Catenuloplanes indicus: one gene and its partner. The protein of the gene in region 1 interacts with the protein of each later gene in a pairwise test. Links are inferred from orthologs where the notes say so. Each region holds a gene or a part of one and is shown on either strand. Other genes may lie near its edges.

Evidence for each region. The genes of interacting proteins can lie anywhere in the genome.
Region 2: the proteins of pcrA (region 1) and lpdA interact in binary tests that used the Escherichia coli proteins (3 or more experiments, as listed by UniProt). The link is inferred for Catenuloplanes indicus from one-to-one orthologs.

What each region holds. Positions count from the first base shown.
Region 1 is NZ_JAUSUZ010000001.1:4,134,057-4,138,649, reverse strand. Bases 767-3,829 are described here. They hold pcrA (DNA helicase PcrA), read left to right. Parts: upstream 767-1,138; coding sequence 1,139-3,520; downstream 3,521-3,829. Other genes in these bases: J2S42_RS18555 (M23 family metallopeptidase), read right to left, coding at 3,522-3,829; J2S42_RS18565 (bifunctional metallophosphatase/5'-nucleotidase), read right to left, coding at 767-960. Outside these bases: more of J2S42_RS18565, read right to left, coding at 1-766; more of J2S42_RS18555, read right to left, coding at 3,830-4,301. UniProt on the Escherichia coli protein: A helicase with DNA-dependent ATPase activity. Unwinds DNA duplexes with 3'-5' polarity. Translocates on single-stranded DNA with 3'-5' polarity. Initiates unwinding more efficiently from a nicked substrate than double-stranded DNA.
Region 2 is NZ_JAUSUZ010000001.1:2,943,678-2,947,138, reverse strand. The notes cover bases 1-2,909. They hold lpdA (dihydrolipoyl dehydrogenase), read right to left. Parts: upstream 2,215-2,909; coding sequence 787-2,214; downstream 1-786. Other genes in these bases: J2S42_RS13135 (leucyl aminopeptidase), read right to left, coding at 2,739-2,909; J2S42_RS13140 (hypothetical protein), read left to right, coding at 2,346-2,669; sucB (2-oxoglutarate dehydrogenase, E2 component, dihydrolipoamide succinyltransferase), read right to left, coding at 1-742. Outside these bases: more of J2S42_RS13135, read right to left, coding at 2,910-3,461. UniProt on the Escherichia coli protein: Lipoamide dehydrogenase is a component of the glycine cleavage system as well as of the alpha-ketoacid dehydrogenase complexes.

The DNA of each region.
Region 1 (4,593 bases):
GTCCAGCGCGTAGTCGATGTCGGTGATCAGCGTGCCGTTGCTGCCGGCGCTGGTCACCACGGTCTGCGCGCCGTGCGCGTTCGGCAGCGCGCAGGTGTAGTAGCGGTGCGTGTGACCGGAGACGACCAGGCCGAACTCGGGGCGCAGGCCGTTGACGACGTCCACGACCGGGCCGGAGAAATTCGCGCAGTCGGAGAGGCCGGGTGTGGCCGGTGGCGAGTTCTGCTGGCCACCCTCGTGCAGCAGCAGGACCAGCGACTTCACGCCGAACGCGCGGAGCAGGCCACCCCACTTGTTCGCGGTCTCGATCTCGTCGAGGAACGTGACGTCCGCGATGCCGGCCGGGTTGACGATGCTCGGCGTGGCCTCCAGCGTCATGCCGACGAAGCCGACCGGGACGCCGTCGACCAGCCGCACCTCGACCGGCGGCAGGATCGGCAGGCCGGACCGCTTGTAGACGGTGTTCGCGGCGAGGTAGGTGAAGCGTGCGCCGGCGAACCCGTCGCCGTCCTGGCAGCCGTCGACCGGGTGGCAGCCGCCGCGGTTGAGGCGGATCAACTCGCTGACGCCCTCGTCGAACTCGTGGTTGCCGACCGAGCTGATCTCCAGCCCGACCTGGTCCATCAGCTCGATCGTCGGCTCGTCATGGAACGCGGCGCTGACCAGCGGCGACGCGCCGATCAGGTCGCCCGCGCCGACCGTGATGCTGCGGCCGCGACCCTCCGCCCGGGCCTCCGCGCGCAGCTTCGTCAGCCAGGTGGCGAGGTATTCGACGCCACCGGCCGGAACGCCGGTGACCAGGCCGCCGCTGCCGGCCGGCGGGTCGATGGCGCCGTGGAAGTCGTTGTAGCTGAGGAAGTTGCCCTTGACCGTCTTCCCGCCCCCGTTGAACGTGACGGCGACCGGTGTGAGGGCGTCGGCCGGCGAGGCGACCGGTGCGCTCCCGGGGACGAGAGCCATGGCGACGGCCAGTGCGGCGGCCGGCGTCGCCAGCGCCCGCAGCACCGGCCAGAGACGCTTGCGAGATTGATCCATGCACGCATGCTTGTCCATCGGTGGGTCCCCCGCCAGAGTGCTTGAGTGTCGTCTTGGCATCGGCGAGGTTGCCTGTCATACCGGGGGCCTAGACTTGCCCGCGATGCAATCGCTGTTTGATGTCCCCCCGGTCCAGCCCACGCCGCCGACCCGCCCCGCGCCGCCCCGCCGCGACACGGAGGCGCTGCTCGCCGGGCTCAACGGTCCGCAGCGCGATGCGGTGACGCACGCCGGCGGGCCGCTGCTGATCGTGGCCGGCGCCGGTTCGGGCAAGACCCGGGTGCTGACGAACCGCATCGCCTATCTGCTGGCCGCGCGCGACGTGCACCCCGGCGAGATCATGGCGATCACGTTCACCAACAAGGCCGCCGGTGAGATGAAGGAGCGCGTCGCCGCGCTGGTCGGCAACCGCGCGCGGATGATGTGGGTCTCCACGTTCCACTCCGCGTGCGTGCGCATCCTGCGCGCCGAGCACGAGCACGCCGGGCTGAAGTCGACCTTCTCGATCTACGACGCGGACGATTCGCGCCGCCTGATGACGCTGGTCGCGCGCGAGCTCGACCTCGACCCGAAGCGTTACCCGCCGCGCGGCCTGGCCACCCAGGTGTCGAATCTGAAGAACGAGCTGACCGACCCGGAGGAGTTCGCGGCGAAGGCGTCCGGGCCGAACGAGCGGGCCGTCGCCGAGGCCTACCAGCTCTACCAGCGCCGCCTACGGGAGGCGCACGCGCTGGACTTCGACGATCTGATCATGGCGACCGTGCACCTCTTCCAGTCGCACCCGCTGGTCGCGGAGTCGTACCGGCGCCGTTTCCGGCACGTGCTGGTCGATGAGTACCAGGACACCAACCACGCGCAGTACACGTTGATTCGCGAGCTGGTCGGCAACGGTGTGCCAGACGCCGGGCTGCCACCGGCCGAGCTGTGCGTGGTCGGCGACGCGGACCAGTCGATCTACGCGTTCCGCGGCGCGACGATCCGGAACATTCTGGAGTTCGAGCGCGACTACCCGGACGCGCGCACGATCCTGCTGGAGCAGAACTACCGCTCCACCCAGACCATCCTGAACGCGGCTAACGCGGTGATCGACCGCAACACGTCCCGCAAGCCTAAGCGGCTCTGGAGCGACCAGGGCGAGGGCGAGCGGATCGTCGGGTACGTGGCCGACACCGAGCACGCCGAGGCCGACTGGGTGGCCCGGGAGATCGACCGGCTCGGCGACAACGGTCTGGCCAAGCCGGGCGACGTGGCCGTCTTCTACCGGACGAACGCGCAGTCCCGGGTGTTCGAGGAGGTGTTCATCCGCGTCGGCCTGCCGTACAAGGTGGTCGGCGGCGTGCGCTTCTACGAGCGCAAGGAGGTGCGGGACGCGCTGGCGTACCTGCGCGCCGTGGTCAACGACGACGACACCGTGAGCATCCGGCGGATTCTGAACACGCCGAAACGCGGCATCGGCGAGCGCGCCGAGGCGTGCGTGGAGGCGCTGGCCAACCGCGAGCGCATCTCGTTCGGCGCCGCGCTGCGCCGGGCGGCGGAGGCGCCGGGCATCTCGACCCGCGCGGTCAACGGCATCAACGAGTTCGTCGCGATGCTCGACGACGTGCGCGAGCTGGCCCGGACCGCGCCGCCGGAGGAGGTGCTGGAGGCGCTGATCACCCGCTCCGGCTACCTGACCGGCCTCGAGGAGAGTATCGACCCGCAGGACGCGGGCCGGGTGGAGAACCTGCAGGAGCTGGTCAGCGTCGCCCGGGAGTACACCGAACGCACCGAGGCGGCGGACGGGCCGGAGTCGTCCGTCGCCGGCTTTTTGGAGCAGGTCGCACTTGTCGCGGACGCGGACCAGATCCCGGACGAGCCGGACGCCGACCACCAGGGCGTGGTCACGCTGATGACGCTGCACACCGCGAAGGGCCTGGAGTTCCCGGTCGTGTTCCTCACCGGCATGGAGGAGGGCGTGTTCCCGCACATGCGAGCCATGTCCGACACCAAGGAGCTGGAGGAGGAGCGGCGGCTGGCGTACGTGGGGATCACCCGGGCGCGGCAGCGGCTCTACCTCTCCCGCGCGGTCACCCGGTCCGCCTGGGGCGCACCGCAGTACAACCCGGCCTCGCGGTTCACCGACGAACTGCCGAGTGAGCTGGTCCGGTGGGAGCGCACCGAGGGGTCGTACACGACGTGGTCCGGCTCGGCCGGCGGCGTCGGCGGCCGCGGCGCTTCGCGAAATTCCACGTTCGTCGGGGGGACGAGCAAGGCGCAGAAGATCGCGCAAGGGCTGGGCATCGACGCCAGTAAGCTCGCCACCGCCAGTGACCTGCGCACCCAGGCGCCGTCCGTGTCACCCGGGGACCGGGTCAACCACCAGCGGTACGGGCTGGGCCGGGTGCTGGTGGTCGAGGGCCAGGGTGCGGGCGCACGCGCCCAGATCGACTTCGGCGACCAGAAGGTGTGGCTGGTGCTGCGGCACGCGCCGATCGAGAAGATGTAGGTCAGCACCCCAGGTCGACGCCGCGGGCCGCCATCCAGGCGGCCGGGTCGACCTGGTTCCACATGCCGTCGTGCACCTCGAAGTGCAGGTGCGGCCCGGTGGAGTTGCCGGTCGAGCCCTCCGCGCCCACGGTCTGCCCGGGCGTGACCCGGTCACCGGGCTCGACCGAGACGCGCGACAGGTGCGCGTAGTGCGTGTAGAAGCCGTTGCCGTGGTCGATCAGCACCGACAGGCCGTAGCCGCTGTAGTTCGCGCCGGCCGTGACCACGGTCCCGGCACCGGCGGCGCGGACCCGGGTGCCGCTCGCCGCGGCCAGGTCGATGCCGGCGTGCAGCTTGCCCCAGCGGCGGCCGAAGCAGGACGTGGTGCGCCCCTCCGGCATCGGATCCACCCAGGCCTTGGCCGCGGGCCTGCTCGTGGGTGTGGCCGTTCCGGCGCTCTTACCCGGCGACGGACTCGGGCTCGGCTTGTCCGGCGTGGGACTTGCGGTCGGCGCAGAGGGGGCCGCGGCCGGGCTCGCCGCCGCGGTCCGCTGGGCGGACCGGCCGGCGGCGGACGCGGCTTCGGCGCGCTCCGCCAGCGCTTCCGCGTTCGCGAGCGCGGCCGGGGTCGGTACGGCCTGCTCGGCCCCGTCCGGGCCGGTGACGGCGTCGTGGAGCGTCGCGCCGCCGGTGAGCGCCAGTCCGGTGACGGCGAGCGTGGCCGCGGCGGCCTGGCGAAGATGAGCGGCTTTCTGCTCCGGCCGCCGGTGCGCACCGGCCGTCAGCGCCGCAAGCCGCACGTAGTACCGATGCCGGTGCCGCCCGGGCAGCCGCCGGTGCCGCCCGCCGTGCTCCGCCGGCCGCCCACCACGAGCCCGGAGGCCGCTGCCGTCCTGCACGGCCCGGGCGTGGGACGTGGCTGGTCGTTCGTCATCGCCTGGGGCGTCCACGCTGCCGCCGGCCTCCGCGGCCGGGGCGTGGGTTTCGGGTGGCTGCTTGTCATCGCCGGCGGCGTTCACGCTGCCCCCGGCTTCCCCGGCCGAGTGCCGGGTTGCGGGTGGCTGCTCGCCGGCACCGAGGGTGTTCAGGTCA
Region 2 (3,461 bases), 1.2 Mb from region 1 along the record:
GGGCCTCGGCGGCCGGGGACGGCGTCGCGTACGACTCGGCGGCCGGCTGGGCCGGAGCGGCCGGGCCGGGCTCCGGGGCCTTCTCCGTCTTCGGCGCGGCACCACCGGCGGCGCCGATCACGGCCAGGGCCGCGCCGACCTCCGCGGTGTCGTCCTGCTGGACCTTGATCTCCAGCAGCGTGCCGGCGGCCGGCGACGGGATCTCGGTGTCGACCTTGTCGGTGGAGACCTCGAGCAGCGGCTCGTCGACCTCGACCGTGTCGCCGACCTCCTTGAGCCAGCGGGTGACCGTGCCCTCGGTGACGCTCTCACCCAGCGCCGGCATGGTCACGACCGTGCCCTCGGCGTCGCCCCCGCTCGCGCCGGAGCCCGACGACGGCGCCGGGGTCTCCAGGTTCTCCGGGGTGTCCTCCGAGGTGGACTGCTCGGTGCGCGCCTCGACGGCCGCGTCGTCCGTGTCCTGCTGCCCGGCGTCCGGCGCCGGCGCCGCGGCGGGGGCGTCACCCTCGCCACCGATGACCGCCAGCTCGCTGCCGACCTCGGCGGTCTCGTCCTCGTTCACCAGGATGCTGGTCAGCACGCCGGACGCGGGGGACGGGATCTCGGTGTCGACCTTGTCGGTGGAGACCTCGAGCAGCGGCTCGTCCGCCTCGACCGTGTCGCCGACCTGCTTCAGCCAGCGCGTGACGGTGCCCTCGGTGACGCTCTCGCCGAGCCGGGGCATGGTGACCGATACCGGCATGTCTCAAGACTCCTTAACAAGCAACCGCAACGGTATGTTCACAATCAGGCGTGTGCGTGCAGCGGCTTGCCCGCCAGGGCCAGGTGTGCCTCGCCCAGCGCCTCGTTCTGGGTGGGGTGCGCGTGGACGAGCTGAGCCACCTCGCCCGGGAACGCCTCCCAGTTGTAGATCAGCTGCGCCTCGCCGATCAGCTCACCGACGCGCGCACCGACCATGTGGACGCCGACGACCGGGCCGTCCTCCACACCCACCAGCTTGATGAAGCCGGTGGTCTTGAGGATCTGGCTCTTGCCGTTGCCGCCCAGGTTGTAGTTGTAGGTCTTCACCTTGTCGCCGTACTGCTCGCGGGCCTTCGCCTCGGTCAGGCCGACGGACGCGATCTCCGGGTTGGAGTAGGTGACCCGCGGGATGCCCAGCTCGTCGATGACCGCCGGGTTCTGGCCCGCGATTTCCTCGGCGACGAAGATGCCCTGCTGGAAGCCGCGGTGCGCGAGCTGCAGGCCGGGCACGATGTCGCCGACCGCGAACACGTTCGGCACGTTGGTGCGCAGGCGCTCGTCGGTGAGGACGAAGCCGCGCTCCATCTTGATGCCCTGCTCCTCGTAGCCCAGGCCCTGGGTGCGCGGGCCGCGGCCGACCGCGACCAGCAGCAGCTCGGCCTCGACGACCTCGCCGCCCTGGATGGTGGCGCGTACCCCGTTCTCGGTCTTCTCGACCTTCTCGAACGGCTTGCCGACCTTGAAGTTGATCTTCCGCTTGCGGAACGCGCGCTCGACCGCCTTGGAGACCTCCGCGTCCTCCGCGGCGACCAGGCGGGGCAGCGCCTCGATGATGGTGACCTCGGCGCCGAACGAGCTCCACACGCTGGCGAACTCGACGCCGATCACGCCGCCGCCGAGCACGATCACCGACTTGGGCACGCGGTCCAGCTTCAGCGCGTGCTCGCTGGTGATGATCTTCTCGCCGTCCACGTCCAGGCCGGGCAGGCTACGGGAGAACGAGCCGGAGGCCAGCACGACGTTGCGGCCGACGTAGCGGTTGCCGTTCACCTCGACCGTGTTCGGCGCGACGAGCTTGCCCTCGCCCTCGACCACGGTGATCGACTTGTTGCCGTTCAGCATGCCGGACAGGCCCTTGTACAGCCGGGAGATGACACCGTCCTTGTACGAGTTCACCCCGGCCATGTCGATGCCGTGGAACTCGGCCTTCACGCCGAACTGCTCGGACTCGCGGGTCTCGTCCGCGACCTCGGCCGCGTGCAGCAGCGCCTTCGTCGGGATGCAGCCGACGTGCAGGCAGGTGCCGCCCAGCTTGTCCTTCTCGATCAGGGCCACGGTCAGGCCCAGCTGAACCGCGCGGAGCGCCGTGGCGTAGCCACCGCTGCCGGCGCCGAGAATGACGATGTCGAAGGTTTCGCCGTTCGGCTGGCTCACAGTCAACTCCCAAGTCGCGTCGCTGCATACGACGGTCACACTGTCGTAACGTGCATGGTGCCGTGCCCATCCTGTCACTTGTGGAAGGGGCCCGCGTAGGGAGGTGCCCAGGAACACGTCCCGTGGCAGTACCCTTGCCGTGACGGTTGCGGATATGGGGGACGAACACGGTGGCCTGGTTCAGGCGGCAGAAGAAGGCGAGTGGAGGCTCGGTCGCCCGCGCGGCGCACAACGAAGCCCTGGAGCACCTCACGGCTTTCGTGACCTCGCGAACCGGTGTCGAGGTCTTCATCGAGCCGAAGACGACCGTGACCGAGACCACGGTCATTCTCATAGCTCACGACGGCGAGTGGACCCGCCGGCGCGTCGACTCACCGGAGGGCGCCCGCCGGTTCGCCCACAGGATGGCGATTCCCGTCTACGACATCCAGCTGGTCGGCTATCCACAGCGAATGCGCGATTACAACGAGCGTCGCAAGCGCGCGTCCTCATAGAAAATCTACCGCCGATCAGGGCGTCCCGGTGACGGGACGCCCTGATTCGCTTTCCGGCTGATTCGTTTCCTAGCCGTTCGCGACGACGTCGTCGATCAGCGCGACCAGCGTGCGCACCGGCACGCCGGTGCCGCCCTTGGTCCAGTAACCGGTCGGCTCGCCGGTGTGGTAGCTCGGGCCCGCGATGTCGATGTGCGCCCAGGCCACGTCCTCGGTGACGAACTCGCGCAGGAACACGCCGCCCTGCAGCATGTGCCCGGCCCGGTCCATCCCGGCATTGACCTGCGAGATGTCCGCGACGTCGGAGTCCATGCCCTTGCGCACGTCGTCCGGCAGCGGCATCGGCCAGGCCGGCTCGCCGACCAGCTCGCCCGCGACCTTGACCCGCTCCAGCAGCTCCGGCGTGCCCATCACCCCGGCGATCCGCTTGCCCAGCGCGATCACCTGGCCACCGGTCAGCGTGGACGTCTCGAACAGGTAGTCGGTGCCGTCCGCGCAGGCCCGCGCCATCGCGTCGCCGAGCACCATGCGGCCCTCGGCGTCGGTGTTCAGCACCTCGACCCGCTTGCCGTTGAACATCGTGATCACGTCACCCGGGCGGTACGCCGAACCGGACGGCATGTTCTCCGCGATCGCCAGATAACCGGTCACCGGCACGCCCGGCTTCAGCGCCGCCACCGCCAGCAGCGTGGCCGCGACCGCGGCCGCGCCGGCCATGTCCGACTTCATCTCCCACATGCCCGCGGCCGGCTTGATCGAGACGCCGCCGGTGTCGAACGTGATGCCCTTGCC